DNA from 3 places in the Kitasatospora sp. NPDC059160 genome. Region 2 is predicted to be linked to each of the others. Evidence: riboswitches for the same ligand, from Rfam matches in the RefSeq annotation. Region 2 holds a riboswitch; each other region holds the start of a gene.

Evidence for each region. A riboswitch is a leader RNA that binds a small molecule or an ion and turns the genes downstream of it on or off. The one in region 2 is predicted to bind cobalamin.
Region 1: linked by a shared signal. The riboswitch ahead of ACFXOZ_RS17575 (ribonucleoside-diphosphate reductase subunit alpha) and the one ahead of metE (5-methyltetrahydropteroyltriglutamate--homocysteine S-methyltransferase) in region 2 are both predicted to bind cobalamin.
Region 3: linked by a shared signal. The riboswitch ahead of ACFXOZ_RS36265 (HoxN/HupN/NixA family nickel/cobalt transporter) and the one ahead of metE (5-methyltetrahydropteroyltriglutamate--homocysteine S-methyltransferase) in region 2 are both predicted to bind cobalamin.

The regions. Positions count from the first base shown of each region.
Region 1 covers NZ_JBHZCN010000036.1:30,139-36,349, forward strand. Annotated here, with positions in the region: gene ACFXOZ_RS17570 (ribonucleotide-diphosphate reductase subunit beta) at 1-247, opposite strand, end outside; gene ACFXOZ_RS17575 (ribonucleoside-diphosphate reductase subunit alpha) at 247-2,658, opposite strand; cobalamin riboswitch at 2,852-2,984, opposite strand; gene ACFXOZ_RS17580 (hypothetical protein) at 3,445-4,425, shown strand; gene ACFXOZ_RS17585 (glycoside hydrolase family 26 protein) at 4,565-6,019, shown strand; gene ACFXOZ_RS17590 (hypothetical protein) at 6,144-6,211, shown strand, end outside.
Region 2 covers NZ_JBHZCN010000011.1:43,430-49,640, reverse strand. Annotated here, with positions in the region: gene metE (5-methyltetrahydropteroyltriglutamate--homocysteine S-methyltransferase) at 1-1,762, opposite strand, end outside; cobalamin riboswitch at 1,940-2,109, opposite strand; gene ACFXOZ_RS06895 (SpoIIE family protein phosphatase) at 2,281-4,845, opposite strand; gene ACFXOZ_RS06890 (HAMP domain-containing protein) at 4,902-6,211, opposite strand, start outside.
Region 3 covers NZ_JBHZCN010000125.1:657-6,867, forward strand. Annotated here, with positions in the region: gene ACFXOZ_RS36255 (hypothetical protein) at 1-1,128, opposite strand, end outside; gene ACFXOZ_RS36260 (ArsR/SmtB family transcription factor) at 1,182-1,565, opposite strand; cobalamin riboswitch at 1,647-1,841, shown strand; gene ACFXOZ_RS36265 (HoxN/HupN/NixA family nickel/cobalt transporter) at 1,873-2,994, shown strand; gene ACFXOZ_RS36270 (type B 50S ribosomal protein L31) at 3,067-3,315, opposite strand; gene rpmG (50S ribosomal protein L33) at 3,345-3,509, opposite strand; gene rpmB (50S ribosomal protein L28) at 3,675-3,911, shown strand; gene rpsN (30S ribosomal protein S14) at 3,911-4,216, shown strand; gene ACFXOZ_RS36290 (CobW family GTP-binding protein) at 4,222-5,391, shown strand; gene rpsR (30S ribosomal protein S18) at 5,424-5,660, shown strand; gene rpmF (50S ribosomal protein L32) at 5,702-5,875, shown strand; gene ACFXOZ_RS36305 (aminopeptidase P family protein) at 5,986-6,211, shown strand, end outside.

The DNA of each region.
Region 1 (6,211 bases), on a different contig from region 2:
GCACCACGTTGTTCGCGACGATCGAGTCACCGGTCGCGAAGAACGCCACCAGGCGGCCGATCATGTGGCGCTCGCCCTCGCTCAGCTTCGCCAGGTCGGCGACGTCCGAGTGCAGGTCCACCTCCTCGACGGTCCAGGTGTTCTTGATCGCGTCGCGGTACCGGTCGTAGAACGACGGGTAGCGCATCGGGCGCAGGGTCAGCTCGAAGCCGGGGTCGAGCAGCATCTTCTGGCGATCGTCGGACATTACTGGCAGGCCTCGCAGGACTCGGGGTTCTCCAGGGAGCAGGCCAGTGCGGCCTCTTCCTCGGGGGTGAGGGTCGGGGTGTTCACCGGCACCGGCGTACCAGCGGCGGTGCGGGCGGCACCCGAGGCGGCCTGGGCGATCCGGGTCGCGGGGCGCGAGCGCAGGTAGTAGGTGGTCTTGAGACCGACCTTCCACGCGTAGGCGTACATCGAGCTGAGCTTGCCGATGGTCGGCGCCGCCATGAAGAGGTTCAGCGACTGGCTCTGGTCCAGGTACGGCATGCGGGCCGCGGCCAGGTCGATCAGCGCGCGCTGCGGCAGCTCCCACGCGGTGCGGTACAGCGACCGGACCTGCTCCGGCAGCCAACCGAGCTCCTGGACGGAGCCGTTGGCGTCGCGCAGGGCGTCGCGGGTCTGCTGGTCCCAGACGCCGAGCTCCTTGAGCTCGCGCACCAGGTACGGGTTGACCTGGAGGAACTCGCCCGAGAGCGTCTCGCGCTTGAACAGGTTGGACACCTGCGGCTCGATGCACTCGTAGACGCCGGCGATGGAGGCGATGGTCGCGGTCGGGGCGATCGCGAGCAGCAGCGAGTTGCGCAGGCCGGTCTCGGCGATGCGGGCGCGCAGCGCCGTCCAGCGGTCGGTCCACTCCGGGGCGGCGCTCGGGAAGTGGTCGATGTGCAGCTCGCCGCGGGCGGCGCGGGTTTCGCCGTAGGCCTCGTGGCGGCCGAGCTGCTCGGCCAGGTCGGCGGAGCGCTCGTAGGCGGTGAGCATGATGCGCTCGGCGATCAGCGTGGACAGCCGGGCGGCCTCGGCGGAGTCGAAGTCGATCCGCAGCTTGAAGAAGACGTCCTGGAGGCCCATCACGCCGAGGCCGACCGGCCGCCAGCGGGAGTTGGAGGTGCCGGCCTCGGTGGTCGGGTAGAAGTTGATGTCCACCACGCGGTCGAGGAAGGTCACGGCGGTGCGGACGGTGGCGTCGAGGCGCTCCCAGTCCATGGCGCCGAGCAGGTCCTCGACGGACGCGCCCTCGGCCACGTGCGCGCCGAGGTTGACCGAGCCAAGGTTGCAGACGGCGGTCTCGGAGTCGTCCGTGACCTCCAGGATCTCGGTGCACAGGTTGGAGGAGTGCACCGTGCGGCCGGGCAGCGCGGTCTGGTTGGCGGCGCGGTTGGAGGCGTCCTTGAAGGTCATCCAGCCGTTGCCGGTCTGCGCGAGGGTGCGCATCATGCGGGCGTAGAGGGTCTGCGCCGGGATGGTGCGGACGGCCTTGCCGGCCAGCTCGGCCTTGAGGTAGGCCTCGTCGAAGTCGGCGCCCCACAGGTCGACCAGCTCGGGGACGTCGGCGGGGGAGAACAGCGACCAGTCGGCGTTGGCGTTCACGCGGCGCATGAACTCGTCCGGGATCCAGTGGGCCAGGTTGAGGTTGTGCGTGCGGCGCGCCTCCTCACCGGTGTTGTCGCGGAGCTCCAGGAACTCCTCGATGTCGGCGTGCCAGGTCTCCAGGTAGACGCAGGCCGCGCCCTTGCGGCGGCCGCCCTGGTTGACGGCGGCGACCGAGGAGTCGAGGGTGCGCAGGAACGGGACGATGCCGTTGGACTTGCCGTTGGTGCCGCGGATCAGGCTGCCGCGCGAGCGGATGCGCGAGTAGGACAGGCCGATGCCGCCGGCGTGCTTGGAGAGGCGGGCGATCTGCGCGTAGCGGTTGTAGATCGAGTCCAGGTTGTCCAGCGGCGAGTCCAGCAGGTAGCAGCTGGACATCTGCGGGTGCCGGGTGCCGGAGTTGAAGAGCGTCGGCGAGGAGGTCAGGTACTCCAGGCGGCTCATCAGGCCGTACAGCTCGGACACCTCGCGCACCGACTGCTCGGAGTCGCCGACCGCCAGGCCGCAGGCGACGCGGAGCAGGAAGTGCTGCGGGGTCTCGATCACCTTGCGGGTGATCGGGTGGCGCAGCAGGTAGCGGGACTGGACGGTGCGCAGGCCGAAGTACTCGAAGCGGTCGTCGCCCTTGGTGTCGACGAGCGCGTTCAGGGCGTCGGCGTGCTTGGCGACGAAGGCCGCGGTGGTGTCGCCGATCAGGCCCTCGGCGTGGCCGACGGCGATCGAGGCGGAGAAGGAGGTCGAGCCCTGGCTGTTCGCCTCGTCGACGATCTCCAGGGCGAGCAGGCGGGCGGCCAGCTTCGAGTACTGGGGGTCCTCGGCGATCATCGACGCGGCGGCGTCCACGGCCAGACCGCGCAGCTCGGCGAAGTCCGAGCCGGCGTGGCGGCCGCGCAGCGCGGCGGCGGCGACATGGCCGGGGTCGACCTCGGTGAGGTCGGCGCTGCGGTCGGTGAGCAGCCGCAGGAGAGCACCGCCGGGGTCGGAGACCGTCGGGTCGGTGAAGGCGGTACCGGAGCCCTGGGCGGGCAGGGTGACTGAGGCAGCGGTGGTCAAGGCGCTCTCTCCTGGCGGCGATCGTGCGGCGGTGATCGGGGTCACCCGGGCCGATCTGGGCAGGGGAGCACGGCGCGAACGCAAAAAGCGTCGCGCGAGGTGTCTCCCCGGCCCGCCCGCGAGGCCCGGAGGGGTGGTGCTGGTGCTTGGCGCGGCCTCTGCGGGAGGGCCGTGGCGCACGCTGTTCGGCAGGTACTCGGACTCGCGGTACGGCTGCTGGAGCCGCCCGCACACCGCTGCGGGGCAGTCCCGGATTCCCACCGGGTTCCCCTGCATCGACAGCAGAAGCGAGCATACATGTAGTGGTGTCTCCTCGATGCGACACCACATGTAGTACGGCGTGGTGTGTTGTCGCGATGACGGGTTGTGCCCGGGCCGGTGGCGGTTCGTGGACGTCCGAGGCCCGGAACCACGCTCCGGACGTGTCGCGGCCGCCCGCCGGACACCCCGGATCCGGGTGCCGGACACCCGGGCCCGGCGCGCCGGGCGTCCTGGTTTCGATACGGAACGGTCACCGGGCCGAGGGACGGTGCGGGTGATGCCCTACGATCTGGGCGCATGAGCGACGGAACTGGTGTACCTGGGCACGGGCCGCAGGGGACGCCTCCCGCCGGGCCGGGGGGCGCACAGAATCAGCAGCCGGTGGGGCCGGGTCCGGTGGCGCCGCCGGGCGGTGGTTTCGGCCCGCCGCCGGCCTCGTACGGACCGGTGGCGCCGGCGGCGCAGCCGTTCTCCCAGCCCGTCCCGCCGGTGCCCCAGCCGGTGCCCCAGCCGGTTCAGCCGCCGGCTCCGCAGCCGCAGTGGCAGCAGGCCCCGCAGCAGCCGGGTCCCCCGCAGCAGGCGGTTGCCGTGCAGCAGCCGGCCGCGCCGCAGCAGCCGGTCCCGCCGCAGCGCGTCGAGCCGGACTGGGCGGCGCTGGCGGACCGCAACGAGGCCGACGGCAGGCGCAAGCGCCGGGTGAGGATCATCGGCGGCGCGGTGGCCGTCGTCCTGGTGGGTGGTCTGGCCGCGGGCGGAGTGCTGCTGTTCGGCAAGAAGGACGACCCGGCCAAGCCCGGTGGCGGTGCGGTCGCGTCCGCGTCCGTCTCGGGCAAGCCGACCCCCGGCTCGTCGAACGGCGGCCCGTCGACCCCAGGCCCGTCGAACGGCGGTGCGGCCGCGGGAGGGCAGCCGGACGACCCGTCGAAGCCGATCTGGGAGGTCGCCACCGACCCGGCGCCGCAGGACGCGGGGGCGCTGTTCTCCGCGCTGCAGGTGACGGTCAACGGCGTGTCCTGGAACCGGACCGTGGTCGCGCTGGACCAGCCCTGCTGGGACGGCAACTCCACCACCGGCGGGCTCGGCAAGGTCCTCGGCGACCAGGGCTGCCAGAAGGTGCTCCGGGCGACGTACGTCTCCGGCGACAGCGCGGTGACGGTCGGCGTCGCGGTCTTCGACCACAAGATCCAGGCCGAGACGGCGATGAAGAACTACGCCGGGCAGCTCAAGGGCCTGCCCGCGCCGGGCGGCCCGGCGTTCTGCGCCAACCCCGGCTGCACCGGCACGCACAGCAGCCTGGGCCGGTACGCCTACTTCACCGTCGAGGGCTCGGCGAAGGGCGGCAACGCCCCTGACGCCGCCGCGACCGCGGCGTCCGCCGGGTTCGCCGAGCACGTGAAGGGCCAGCTGCTCCAGCGGGCCAAGGCGGCGGGCTCGGCCACGCCGGGTTCGCAGGGCACTCCGGCGGCCGCCGCGACCGGCTGACCCGCGGTGACACCCCGGTCCCGGCGGACCCGTTCGCCGGGACCGGGGGAGTGTGGCAGGCTCTCGTCGGAGTCATTCGTACGCGTGTTCCGGTTGCGTCCGCGGGGGTCGGCGCCGGCGAGAAACCGGAGGAGCGGTCGTGGCCCTGCCCAGAGTCCTGCGCGGTAGGCCGGCCGTGCTGGCTGCGGCCGGCATCGTGGTCGCCGCCGGCAGTCTCGTGCTGCTGGACCGCGACGACCGGACCGACCCCGGGCAGCCCGTCCGGGTACCGGTGTCGGTCGGCGCCCCCGGCCGTACCCTGCCGCCGGACGTGGGCCGGGACCTGCTGGCCCGGGACCCGCAGGCCTCGCCGAACGCCCGTGCCGTCCAGCAGTTCCTCGCGGACCTGGAGGCCCAGGCCCGCACCGGGCACAGCGGCGGCACGGTGATCGGCCAGCACGTCGAGGCGCACAACGAGCGCAACAACCCCGAGTACGGCGACTACCGGGGCACCAAGCAGGTCGGTTACTACTACAAGAAGGCCGCCGACATCACCGGCCGCCTGCCCGGCTTCATGGAGACCGACCTCGGCCCCGGCTACGGCCAGAACGCCTGGGGCGTCGGCAACCCGCGCTCCTACTCGGCCGGCCGCTGGCCCACCTGCCGCACCGGCTGGCAGTACACCGACGACGCCGTCGACCTGATGACCGCCGTCTGGTCCGGCCACCCGCGCGCCGACGACGGCACCTACGACGGCTCCGGCGTCCAGCAGAACTGCGACGGCAGCACCACCGAACTCCCGGACAACGGCGGGGCCCCGGCCGGGATCGTCGGCATGTCCTTCCACGAGCCCTACCCCGGGTCCGCCGTCAAGTCCTTCGACCGGGTGCTCTGTTCGAACTCCCCGGCGGCCAAGGACCCGGGCTGGTTCGGCCGGGTCGTGGACGCCGGGGGCGACACCCCCGAGTACCGCGCACTCGTCACCGACCTGTCCTACCTGGCCGACCACCTGGAGTACCTGGCCGCCCACGACGTGCCGGTGCTGCTGCGCCCCTACCACGAGATGAACGTCCAGGACTGCGCCAGCCGGTTCTGGTGGGCGGGCCAGAAGCCGGCCGACTACCAGGCGCTGTGGCGGATCACCTACAAGTACCTGGTGGAGACCAGGGGCCTGCACAACCTGCTGTTCGTCTGGACACCGGTCTCCTGGGACGGCGCCCCGGGCGTGGACCCGTGGGACTACTACCCGGGCTCCCAGTACGTCGACGTGGTCGGGGTGGACGACTACAGCGGCAGCCCCGCGCACCCGATCGGCACCGGCGAGGTCTGGACCAAGCGCTACTACGACGGGCTCGCCGCCTACCACAAGCCGAGGATGCTCGCCGAGTCCTTCGCTGTGCCGGTCAACTCCCGCCAGCCGGACACCCTCGGCCGCACCCCCTGGACGATCTGGACGGTCTGGGGGCAGTCCCTCACCTCCGACAACCTGGCCCCGGACCAGCCGCGCAACTCCGGAGCGGACGTCAACGCCACCTACCACAGCCCGTTGGCGATCACCGGCGGCTCCGGACCGTCCGGCGGGAGCATCGACTGGGGCGGGCTGCACGTCCGCTGATCGGGCCCGGATCCGTTGAACGGGCGGAATTCCGGGTCCGTTGTGCCGTGTGGCATCCTGTGGCGGCGAAGCCCGAGGGCTCGGTGAACGGTCGGGAGAGGACCGAAGGGGCGGGGGTACGGGGATGACACAGGCACGTCCGATACGCGGGGCCGGTGGCCTGGCGGTCGGTTGGGGCGTGGTGCTGCTCGG
Region 2 (6,211 bases):
TCTCGGCGAGCGGCTGGTCGTCGCGGACGAAGGACCAGGCGAGCATGGTGACCGGGCCGGTCAGCATGCCCTTGACCGGGCGGTCGGTCAGGTCCTGGGCGTAGCGGAACCAGTCGACGGTCATCGGCTGCGGGCGGGAGATGTCCCCGGCCAGGACCGGCGGCCGGACGTAGCGGGTGCCGTAGGACTGCACCCAGCCGTGCCGGGTGGCCAGGTAGCCGGTGAGCTGCTCGGCGAAGTACTGGACCATGTCGTTGCGCTCGGGCTCGCCGTGCACCAGGACGTCCAGGCCGGTCTTCTCCTGGTAGGCGACCACCTCGCGGACCTCCGCCTCCATCCGCTCCCGGTACGCGGCGGCGTCGATCCGCCCGGCGGTCAGGTCGGCCCGGGCGACGCGCAGTTCGGTGGTCTGCGGGAAGGAGCCGATGGTGGTGGTCGGCAGCAGCGGCAGTGCGAGCCGGGCCCGCTGGGCCGCGGCCCGTACGGGGTAGGGCTGGGCGCGCCGGGCGTCGCCCGGGGTGACGGCCGCGGTGCGGGCGCGCACGGCCGGGTCGCGGGTGATCGGCGAGGTGGCGCGGGAGGCCAGGTCGGCGCGGTTGGCGGCGAGTTCGGCGGTGATCGCGCCGGTGCCCTCGCGCAGGGCGCGGGCCAGCAGCGCGGTCTCGGTGGCCTTCTGCTTGGCGAAGGCGAGCCAGCGGGCGATCTGCGGGTCGATGTCGCGTTCGAGGGTGGCGTCGATCGGCACGTGCAGCAGCGAGCAGGAGGGCGCGACGTCGACCCGGTCGGCGAGCCCGAGCAGGGTGGCCAGGGTGGCCAGCGAGGCGCCCAGGTCGTTGATCCAGATGTTGCGGCCGTCGATCACCCCGGCGACCAGGCGCTTGCCGGGCAGCCCGCCGACGGCGGCGAGGTCCGCCAGGTTGGCGGCGGCCGGTCCGGTGAAGTCCAGCGCCAGGCCCTCCACCGGGGCCTTGGCCAGCACCGCCAGGGCGTCGCCGAGGCGGTCGAAGTAGCTCGCCACCAGCAGCTTGGGGCGCTCGGTCGGCGCGCCCAGCTCGCGGTAGGCCCGGGCCGCGGAGTTCAGCTCGGCCGGGGTCCGGTCCTGGACCAGCGCGGGCTCGTCCAGCTGCACCCACTCCGCACCGGCGGCCCGGAGCGCCGCGAGCAGTTCCGCGTAGACGGGCAGCAGCCGGTCCAGCAGGGTGATCGGCTGGAAGTCGGGGGCCACCCCCGGCGCCGGCTTGGCGAGCAGCAGGTAGCTGACCGGCCCGACCAGCACCGGACGGGCGCCGTGGCCGAGCGCGAGCGCCTCCCTGAGCTCGGCGACGGCCTTGGCCGGGTTCGCGGCGAAGGCGGTGTCCGGCCCCAGCTCCGGGACGAGGTAGTGGTAGTTGGTGTCGAACCACTTGGTCATCTCCAGCGGAGCGACGTCCTGGTTGCCGCGCGCCATGGCGAAGTAGCCGTCCAGCGGGTCGGCGTCGACCGCCGCCCGGTGCCGCGGCGGGATCGCGCCGACCGCCACGGTGGTGTCCAGGACGTGGTCGTAGAGCGAGAAGTCGCCGGTCGGGACCTCCTCGATGCCGGAGTCGGCGAGCTGCTGCCAGTTCCCCCGGCGCAGGTCGGCGGCGGTGGCCAGCAGCACCTCGGCGGTGACGGCGCCCTTCCAGTACCCCTCGATCGCCTTCTTCAACTCCCGGCCCCGCCCCTGGCGGGGGTAGCCGTGGGCGGTGGCGAGGGTCGCCGCGGCTGCGGACTTCGTGGTCAAGGGACTCTCCTTCGCGAGTCTGGTTCCTCAAGTGCCCGGCGACGGGGACGAGGACGCGAAGGGACGACGGACCGGACGGGCCCCCGCACACGGGTACGGCTCCGCCAGGTGTGGTCGCCGACCCGCCCTCGAGGTCACCGGATGGCCGGGCGCGAACGGTCGCACCCGGGCAGTGGCAGGTCTTCGGACTCGCGGGCCCGCCCGTCCTCCTCGAGGACCGGCACCTACTGGCCGTCGCTTCCCAGACCCGAACCGGGCCCAGTGCGTATGACGGCGGTCGTTCCCACTCACCGCTGCGGGGCAGTCCCGGACTGGCCAGTTGAAAGGCGTCACCGGGTTCCCTCTTACGACACCCCGCCTGGCGGACGGGGCGAACCAGCTGCACCCGCCACCCTACGGGCAGCCCGCCGCTTTCCGGCCGGAGAACCGCACAACCGTCCACATGATGAGACGACGTCAGCCTCCGACGACCTCGGCCTGCGACCGGGGTCAGCCTCCGGCCGCTGCGACGGCCCGGGTCAGCCGACCGCCACCCCGACCAAGCAGGTGTCGTCGTCGGTGTCGGCACCGCTGTACTGCAACAGGTGGTCCAGGTGCCCCTCGAGGCCGTCCCCACCCTCGGCGGCCAGCCGGTGCGCCCGCTCGGCGAGGGTCGTCAGGTTGCTCAGCGACGCCTGGAGGGACTCGTCGCGGCGCTCGATCAGCCCGTCGGTGTACATCACCAGGGTGTCCCCGGGCCGGAGCACGATCTCCTCCTCCTGGTAGTCCGCCTGGTCGACGGCGCCGAGCAGGATCCCGCCGAGCTGCGGGAGGGTCCGCGCCCGGCCCTCGCGCAGCAGGACCGGTGGCGGGTGGCCAGCGCGGGCCCAGCGCAGCCGCCGGGTGGCGGGTTCGTAGAGCCCGCAGACGGCGGTGGCGGTCACGTTGTCCGTGAGGTGGTGGGTCACGCTGTTCAGCCAGTTGAGCAGTTGGCCCGGTCCGGCACCGGTGGCGGCCAGGCCGCGCAGGGCGTTGCGCAACGCGACCATGCCGGTGGCTGCCTCGATGCCGTGCCCGGCGACGTCGCCGACGCAGATCAGGACGTCGCCGGTGGGCAGCACGAGGGCGTCGTACCAGTCGCCGCCGACCAGGTGGTCCTTCTCGGCGGGGCGGTAGCGCACCGCCACGTGCAGGTCGTGAAGGTCCAGCGGCCCCCGGGCGGGCGGCATGATGGCGTGCTGGAGCTGGAGGGCGAGGCGGCTGCGCTCGGCGGCCTGCTGCTCGCTCTGGGCGAGCTGGTCGCGGGTGGCGGCCAGGGCGACCTCGGTCCAGTGCTGGGCGGAGATGTCCTGGTAGGCGCCGCGGACCACGCGCAGTCCGCTGTCCGGGTCGTGCACCGGTTCCGCCACCACCCGGATGTGCCGGGTGACCCCGTCGGCGCGCTGGAGGCGGAAGGCGGTGGAGGCGGGCCGCCGGTGGTGCAGCAGCGTCCGCAGGAAGCGGCCGATGGTCTGCCGGTCGTCCGGGTGGGCGTGCTCGGCGAGCTGGTCGAGGGCGATCGGCCGGTCGGTCGGCGCGAGCCCGTGCAGCTCGAACAGGGTTTCGTTCCAGTCGATCCGACGGGTCGCCAGGTTCTCCTCGAAGCCGCCGATGCGGCCGAGGCGTTGGGCGTGCTGGAGCAGTCGGGCGACCCGCGGGGTACCGTCGTCGAGCCGCCAGACGACCACCAGGTGGGTGCCGTGCCGGCTGATGCCCACCTGGGCCCGGGCGGTCAGCGGCACCCCGTCGACCAGGGCGGCCAGCCGCATGTCCTGGGTACGGAAGGGCTCGCCGGTGGCGAAGACGTGCTCGACCATCTCGGCCAGACCGCCCGGTGCGGCCGCCAGCGGGTAGGCCTCCAGCAGTCGGCGACCCACGATGGCCACCGTCGGCCGGCCGGCGAAGTCCGCGAAGGACGGGTTGACGTGCCGGATCACGAACCGGGGCGGGAGTCCGTCGTGGTCCGGGGCGAGCCGCAGGACCAGGCAGGGGTCGAACAGTCCGTCGGCCAGCTGCCGCAGTTCGTCGAACTGGGCGTCCGCGGGATCGGTGGCGGAGAACTCCCGTCCGTCCCAGGACTCCAGGGTGGCGGCGGCCACCTCGGCGAGCGCCTCGAACTGCCGTTGCAGGGGCTGGGAGCGCTCGGGGAGTTCCTCGTTCCAGCAGAGCTCCAGCACGCCGATCAGCCGGCCGCCGACCCCGGCCGGCACGGCCAGCCGACCGCCGCGGACGTCGTGCTGGCCGATCGAGGGCAGCGAGGCGTCGGCGAGCACGGGGTAGGCGACGGTGCCTCGTTCGTCCAGCGCCCGGCGGGCCGGCGTGGGCACGCCCGGGGGTACGTGGCGCCAGCGGCGGGCCTCCTCCGGCTGGAACCCGGCGCTGCCCGCGAGGGAGAGCGAGAGGTCGGGATGGGCGGCCCAGACGGCCACCGCGGCCACGCCGAGCGGCCGCAGGGCGTGCTCCAGCATGGAGCGGGCCGCGCTCTCGGCGTCGCCGCCCGCGACAGTGTCGGCCTCGATGCTGCGCAGCCGGCGGGCGACCGGGTCCGTGGTACGGACGGCCGTACCGGCGACGAAGTCACGGGCGAGTGCGGAGATCCGGTCGGCCGCGACCTGGTTGACCAGGTCGGCGGCCAGCGCCAGGGTGGTCACCCCGGCCTGCTCGGCGAGGCCCTCCAGCTGGCGGGCGGCCTCGGTGGGGCCGCAGCGCAGCCGTTCCACCAGGACGCCGACGGCCAGCTCTACCACGGCGCGGCCCGCCGAGTCGGCCTGGGCCTGGTCGAGTTCCCGGCGCAGCCACTCCACCGTGCTGGCGAGCCGGCCCATGGCGGTCGCCGTCGGGTCCGGGTCCGGGTCCGGGTCCGGGTCCGGGTCCGGGCCGCCCGGGGCTGCCGGGCGGCCCGTCGGTTCCGGACCGTACGACGGGGACGCCTCGCCGGGCGGGGCTGCGTCGCCGACCGGCTGCGGACCGGCCGGGGTGCGCTGGGCGCCGACCCTGGGCAGGACGGTGGCCGGGTCCGCCGCCCGAGCGCGATCGGCTGCGGGCTGCTCCGGTGGGTGCTGCACGGTGGTGGGCTCCTGGGTCGTGGACGGCGGCTCCGGACGGCGACTCCGGACGGCGGCTACCGGGTGAGGTGGTGGGTGATCCGGTTGATCACCTCGTCCGCGTCCACCGGCTTGGTGATGTAGTCGCTCGCCCCTGCGGCCAGGCTCTTCTCCCGGTCGCCGAGCATCGCCTTGGCGGTCACGGCGATGATCGGCAGCCCCTCGTGCTCGGGCATCGCGCGGATCGCCGCGGTGGCCGTGTACCCGTCCATCTCGGGCATCATCACGTCCATCAGGATGACGTCGATGCCGGGGTGGGCGGTCAGCGACTCCAGGGCGGCGCGCCCGTTCTCGGCCTGGAGGACCCGCATCCCGTGCAGTTCCAGGATGCTGGTGATCGCGTACAGGTTGCGGTCGTCGTCGTCGACCACCAGCGCCGTACGCCCGGCGAGGGCCGGCCCGGTGGCGGGGCTCCAGGCCTGGACCCGGTCCCCGTCGCGGACCGACGGGAGCGCGCCGCCGGGGTGGTCGGCGCTCATGTGGAGGGCGATCCGCTCGCGCAGTTCGTCGAGGCTGGCGAGCAGTTCCAGCGGTCGCCCGCCTGGGCGGGTGACCGCGTCCGGGTGCTGGACGGCGACGCTCCGGTTGTTGTGCGCCAGCACCGGCACGGTGTGCAGCGCCGGGTCGCCCTCCATCTCGGACAGCAGGGTCGCTGCCGTGCCGTCCGGTAGGTCCAGTTCCAGGACGACGCAGTGGCAGGGGGCGGTGGCCAGCGCGGTGGCGGCTTCCTGGGCACCGACGGCGGTGACGATCTCGACCTCCCGGTGCCCGGCGGAGTAGCGGGCGAGGTCGGCGACGGCGTTCTCCGCCACCAGGGTCAGCAGCCCGCTGGGCCGCCCCTCGACCACCAGGAGCCGACGCGGCCGGCCCGCGGACGAGCGGTCGGCCGGTTCGTGGGCCTGGTCCGCGGCGGGCCGTGCGCAGACGCCGTCGTTCGGCTCCACGGCCGCCGTCGGGGCCTCGGGGACGGCGACCTCCGCGTGGACCACGGGCAGGTAGAGGGTGAAGACGCTGCCCCGGCCCAGGCTGCTCTCGACGGTGATCGCGCCGCCGAGCAGGTAGGCGATCTCCCGGCTGATGGACAGTCCGAGGCCGGTTCCGCCGTACTTGCGGCTGGTGGTGCCGTCGGCCTGCTGGAAGGCCCCGAACACGGTCTCCAGGTGCTGGGGCGCGATGCCGATCCCCGAGTCGGTGACCCGGAAGGCGAGCACCGGCACGCCGCGCCGTACGCCGTCGGGGAGTTCGGCCGCGGTGGCGGGCTCGATCCGCAGCTCGACCCGGCCGTGCTCGGTGAACTTGACGGCGTTGGACAGCAGGTTGCGCAGCA
Region 3 (6,211 bases), on a different contig from region 2:
GAGGAAGGAGTAGAGCAGTGGGCGCAGCAGTCGGGCGGATTCGCCGCGGTGGGCGAGCGAGCGGTCGGTGATGGCCGTCAGGTCGGTGCGGTCGTCCGGGGTCCGGGCCAGGGCGAGTTCGAGTTGGGCGGCGAGGTCGCCGTCGGGGTCGAGGACGGGTGCGGCCTGGCCGAAGGCGTAGCTGGGGGACCGCGGGTCGAGTTCGGCGGCGCCGGTGGCGACGATCATCGTGGGCCGTCGCAGGGCGGCGCCGTAGAAGGAGACCGAGCCGTGGTCGCCGATCATGACGTCGGCGGCGACGAGGGCGGCCTGCCAGCCCTGGTGGGGCGGGACGAGGCGCAGGCCCATCCGCCGGGCGTCGTCGAGCAGGGCCGCCGGGTCGTGCCGGCTCCAGATGTTGGGGTGCAGCACGACGGCCACCGCGTACTCGTCGGCGGGCAGTCGGCGGACCAGCCGCTGCGGCAGGTCGGGGTGACGGCCGAATAACGAGTGCTCGCTCCAGGTGGAGTCGACGACGACGAGTCGCCGGCCGTCGACGGCGCCGAGGGCGGCGCGGTAGCCGTCGCGGGAGCGTCGGCTGCGCAGGATCCGGTCGAAGCACGGGTCGCCGACGACCTCGGCGACGTCCAGGGCCTCGGGGCAGGAGGCCCGCAGCCGGTCCAGCTGTTCGGGGTGGGAGAGGCCGAGGACGTCGACGAACACCTCTCCGCGGTGGGTGAGTTCGTTGCGGGAGAGGCCGGCGGAGCTGACCGCGTCGCCGGTGGACTCGGTGACCAGGCGGTTGTAGCCGGCACCGTGCGGGAGGACGACCAGGCGGGCGTCCAGCCGGTGCATGGAGGCGTGGACGGCGCAGGCGACGGCCAGGTCGAAGCGGTGGCGGACGGCGTCCTCCCAGTCCAGCACGGTGTAGCCGGGCAGGCCGTGGAGGTACTCGTCCAGGGCGCGGTCGGCGAAGGCGGAGCCGGGGTTGACGGTGAAGTACCGCTCGATGCCGTCCGGGTCGAGCAGGGTGAGGACGTCCAGGACCCGGGTCGCCGAGGTGAGGGTGCGGGCGACCGCCAGCACGCGGGCCTTGACCGGGCGGGTGTTCCAGCGGTCGGCGGGCCAGACGTGGGGGTGGGACGGCACATCGTGATCGTACTCACCCCGCCGCGCCCCCGGCGTGGTTTGCCGAGTGTCGGTCAGCCCGCCGCCGCGGCGGGCTCCTCGTGGTCGGCGGCGGCGCACTCGTCGAGGAGGGGGCGCAGGGCGTCGTCCACGAGCCGGTAGCGCACCACGCGTCCGTCCTTGTCGCCGGTGACCACGCCCGCCGTGCGGAGCAGTCGCAGGGCCTGGGAGACGGCCGGGTCGCGCATGCCGGTGGCGACCGCCAGGTCGCTGACGGCGAGCGGGCCGGCCCGGTGGAGGGCGAGCAGCAGGGCGAGCCGGCCGGGGTCGGAGAGCAGGGAGAACCGCTCGGCCCAGGTCCGGACGTGGGCGGTGTCCCCGATGGCGGCGATGGCCTCGCAGACCCGGTGTCCGTCGATGGTGCGGTGGCCCGCGCGGTCGGCCGGTACGAGATGCATGCGGACATTCTGGCAGCTCACGACCTGTGATCCTGGACACCTGCACAGGTGCGCAACCTTGCGAGGGTGTGGTCCTGCCCCTACGGTGTTCCCCGCCGTGGTGCTCGGGAAGACCGGTGACGGACCCTCAACAGGTCCCATTCCGGAGCGGCCCTCGCCACTGTGATCGGGGGACAGTCGTCCGGATCCACGTGCCACTGGGTGCTTCGTGCACCTGGGAAGGCGGGTCGGGAAGCCCCGTGAGCCAGGAGACCGGCCACGGCATCTCACGAAGTCATTCCACGAGGTGCTGGAGCGTGATCCGAAGATGACCCTGCCCGAAACCGCCGCGCCCGCCGAGGCGGGCCCCGCCCCCTCCGTACTGCCCACCTTCCGGTGGAAGCGCGAGGACACCCTCCGGACCGCCGGGTTGATGGGGGTGATCCTGGCCATGCACGTGGTGGCCTTCGGGACCCTCGTCTTCCTGGTCGCGCCGCACAACTACGCCGTCGGCACCCAGGTCTTCGGGGTGGGCCTGGGCATCACGGCCTACACCCTCGGCATGCGGCACGCCTTCGACGCCGACCACATCGCGGTGATCGACAACACCACCCGCAAGCTGATGGCGGACGGCAAGCGGCCGGTCTCGGTCGGCTTCTGGTTCGCGCTCGGCCACTCCTCGATGGTGGTCATCATGGCTGCCCTGGTGGCGGGCGGCGCCCAGCTGGCGAACACGCTGATGGACGACGACTCGGCCACCCACAAGTGGCTCGGGCTGGTCGGCACCACGGCCTCCGGCGCCTTCCTCTACCTGATCGGAGCGCTCAACCTGGCGGCGCTGCTCGGCATCCTCAAGGTGTTCCGCTCGATGCGGGCCGGGCAGTTCGACGAGTCGGAGCTGGAGGCGCACCTCGACTCGCGCGGCTTCATGGCCCGGATCCTGAACCGGGCGACCCGCTCGATCACCCGGCCCGGGCAGATGTTCCCGGTCGGCATGGTGCTGGGCCTGGGCTTCGACACCGCGACCGAGGTCACCCTGATGGTGATGGCCGGTTCGGGCGCGGCGGCCGGGCTGCCCTGGTACGCGATCGTCTGCCTGCCGCTGCTGTTCGCGGCCGGGATGAGCCTGTTCGACACCCTGGACGGGACGTTCATGAACTTCGCGTACCAGTGGGCCTTCTCCAACCCGGTGCGCAAGGTGTACTACAACCTGACCATCACCGGGCTGTCGATCGCGGTGGCCTTCATCATCGGCACCATCGAGCTGGTCGGCGTGCTGCACGAGAAGCTCGACCTGACCGACCCGGTGACCGGGTTCATCGCGGACATCTCGCTGGACAACGTCGGCTACGCGATCGCCGGGCTGTTCGTGGTGGTGTGGGCGATCGCCATCGCGTACTGGAAGCTGGCGGGCGTCGAGAAGCGCTGGACGCCCACGCAGCAGCAGTAGCGGTGGCGGCAGTGTCCGCGCGTCGCGAACGGCGCCTCCCCGAGCCGGGGAGGCGCCGTTCGCGTTCCGCCGTCAGTGCCGGTCGCCGTAGCGGCGGCGGAACTGCTCGACCCGGCCGGCGGTGTCGAGCACCCGGGACTGGCCGGTGTAGAAGGGGTGGCTCGCCGAGGAGATCTCGACGTCGATCACCGGGTAGGTGTTGCCGTCCTCCCACTCGACCGTGCGGTCACCGGTGACCGTGGAGCGGGTGAGGAAGGCGAGGCCGCCGACCTTGTCGCGGAAGACGACCGGGCGGTAGGCGGGGTGGATTCCGGGCTTCATGGCTGGGCTCCTCCGAGGGGTTCGTGCGGTCAGCGCTCTTCGCGGAAGTCGACGTGCCGGCCCGCGACCGGGTCGTACTTGCGCAGGACCATCCGGTCCGGGTCGTTGCGGCGGTTCTTGCGGGTCACGTACGTGTAGCCGGTGCCGGCGGTGGAGCGGAGCTTGATCACGGGGCGCAGTTCGCTGCGGGCCATCGGGCGTCCTCCTGGGGTCTCGGGCCCGTGGACCCTCGGGGTCCGGGGGCCTCCGGGTGCGGGGTTCGCGGGGATGGATCGGAACCGTACACCGAAATGGATGTCATTTTCATCTGGTGTAACGTGACCTCCGTCCTGCCCATTCCCGGACGCCAGGGAGCACCCATGTCCGCCCACTGCCGGCTCACCGGCCGCCGGCCCGGCTTCGGCAACGCGATCTCGCACTCGCACCGCCGCACCCCGCGCCGCTTCGACCCCAACATCCAGCGCAAGCGCTACTGGCTGCCCAGTGAGGGCCGGTACGTCCGGCTGGTGCTGAGCGCCAAGGGGATCAAGACCGTCGACACGATCGGCGTCGAGGCCGCCGTCGCCCGCATCCGCGCCCGAGGGGGGAAGGTCTGATGGCCAAGCAGAGCAAGATCGCCAAGAACGAGCAGCGGCGAGTGATCGTCGCCCGCTACGCCCAGCGCCGGGCCGAACTCAAGCGGCTCATCGCCCACCCCGGCACCGCCCCCGCCGAGCGCGCCGCCGCCCAGGCCGAACTCGCCCGCCAGCCCCGCGACGCGAGCCCCACCAGGGTCCGCAACCGCGATGCCGTCGACGGCCGGCCGCGCGGCTACCTGCGCGCCTTCGGCCTCTCCCGGGTCAACCTGCGCGTCCACGCCCACGCCGGACACCTGCCGGGCGTGCGCAAGGCGAGCTGGTGAGCGGCATGGACGGCACCAGGCTCCCGGTGGTGGTGGTCGCCGGGCTGCACCCGGACGAACGCCGGTCCGCCGTCGAGGAGTTGACGGCCGCCGCGGTGGACGCCGTGGTGCTGCGGCACGACCTGCGGGACGCCGCGCGCGGCCTGGTCCACCGCGAACTGCGGGACGCCGGCGGGGCGTTCGACACCGGCTCGGTCCCGCTGGTGAACGACTGCCCGTGCTGCGCCCTGCGCGAGGACCTGCTGCCCCGGCTGCTGGAACTCGCCGACGGCGGCCGGTACGGGCTCGCGGTGGTCGAACTCTGGGGCGGCAGCGACCCGCACCCCGCGGTCGAGGTGCTCGCCGGGGGCGAGGTGGACGGCCGCCCCCTGGCGGAGGCGATCGAACTCGCGGGCGTGGTCACCGCCGTCGACCCGGACCGGCTGGTCGGCGAACTCTCCGTGCCCGACGAGCTGGTGGAGCACGGGCAGCACACCGCCGCCCGGGACGAACGCACCCGCGCCGAGGCGCTCGCCCACCAGGTCGAGTACGCCACCACGCTCGCCGTGCCGCGCGCCACCGCGCACGCGCCGGGGCTCGCGCTGCTGCGCCAGCTCCACCCGACCGCCCGGGTGGTCCGGCTCGGCACCGGTGCGCTCGCCCGGGCCGCCCTCGGCGGCTTCGACGTGGCCGCCGCGCGCGACCGCGTCAACCCGGCGATCGCGCTGCTCCCCCAGGAGAGCGACGAGGCCGGGGTGAGCACCCTGGTCTGGGAGCGCCGCCGGCCGCTGCACCCGGAACGGCTGCACCGGGCCCTCGAACTGCTCGTCCCGGCCGCCCAGCGCAGCCGCGGCCGGTTCTGGCTCGCCAACCGGCCCGACCTGATGCTCGCCTGGGACGCGGCCGGGGCCAACCTCGCGGTCGAGGAGTGCGGGCCCTGGCTGATCGCCCTGCCCGACGCCGCCTGGGACCTCTACCCGCCGGCCCGCCGCGCCGCGGCCGCCCTCGACTGGCACCCCCTGCACGGGGACCGGGTGCAGCAGCTCAGCTTCACCGCGGAGGGGTTGGACGTCGACGGCCTCACCGAACTGCTCGACTCCTGCCTGCTCACCGACACCGAACTCGCCGCCGGCGAACCCGGCTGGAAGGCCCTCCCGGACGGCTTCCGGGACCTCCTCGACCCCGTCCACCACTGACCGACACCGCCCACCACCGCAAGGGAGCACCCGTGCGCAACCGCACCGCCGCGCCGAAGGCCCGGCCCAACCCGCTGGTCGCGGCCGGCATCGAGTACGTCGACTACAAGGACACCGACCTGCTGCGCCGCTTCGTCTCCGACCGCGGCAAGATCCGCAGCCGGCGGGTCACCCGGCTCACCGTCCAGCAGCAGCGGGCGGTGGCCCGGGCGGTCAAGAACGCCCGCGAGACGGCCCTCCTCCCGTACGCCTCCGGCACCACCCGTTAGCCCGGACCCGACGGCCCGGCACCACCCGACAGGAGCCCCCGATGGCAGTTCCCAAGCGCAGGACCTCGCGCAGCAACACCCGGCACCGCCGCGCCCAGTGGAAGGCGACCGGCCCGAAGCTCGTCCCGATCACCCTGAACGGCCGGGAGATGCTCGTCCCGCAGAACCTCGTCCCGGCCTACCGCCGGGGCCTGATCGACCCGGAGGGGAGGTGACGGCGGTCAGCGGGGAGTGCGCGGGGGCGCGCGGGGCGCAGTGGGGTGCCGGCGCATCCCTCGGGGGTGCTCGGCGGGCGCTTCGGGCCGGGGGTTCGTAGGCTCGACGCATGGCGGATGCGTACGCGGGGCGGCGGGAGCGGGTGAGGGAGCACTGCAGCGCGGCCGGCGCCGACGCGGCGCTGATCACCCGGGCGGCGAACGTGCGGTACCTGACGGGCTGCGCGCCCTGCGGGGCGACCCTGCTGCTGACCCGGGACCGGGTGCTGCTGACGCTCCCGGACGACCTGCCGCCGGACGACTCGGGGGAGCACCTGATCGCCGCGGACGTCACCC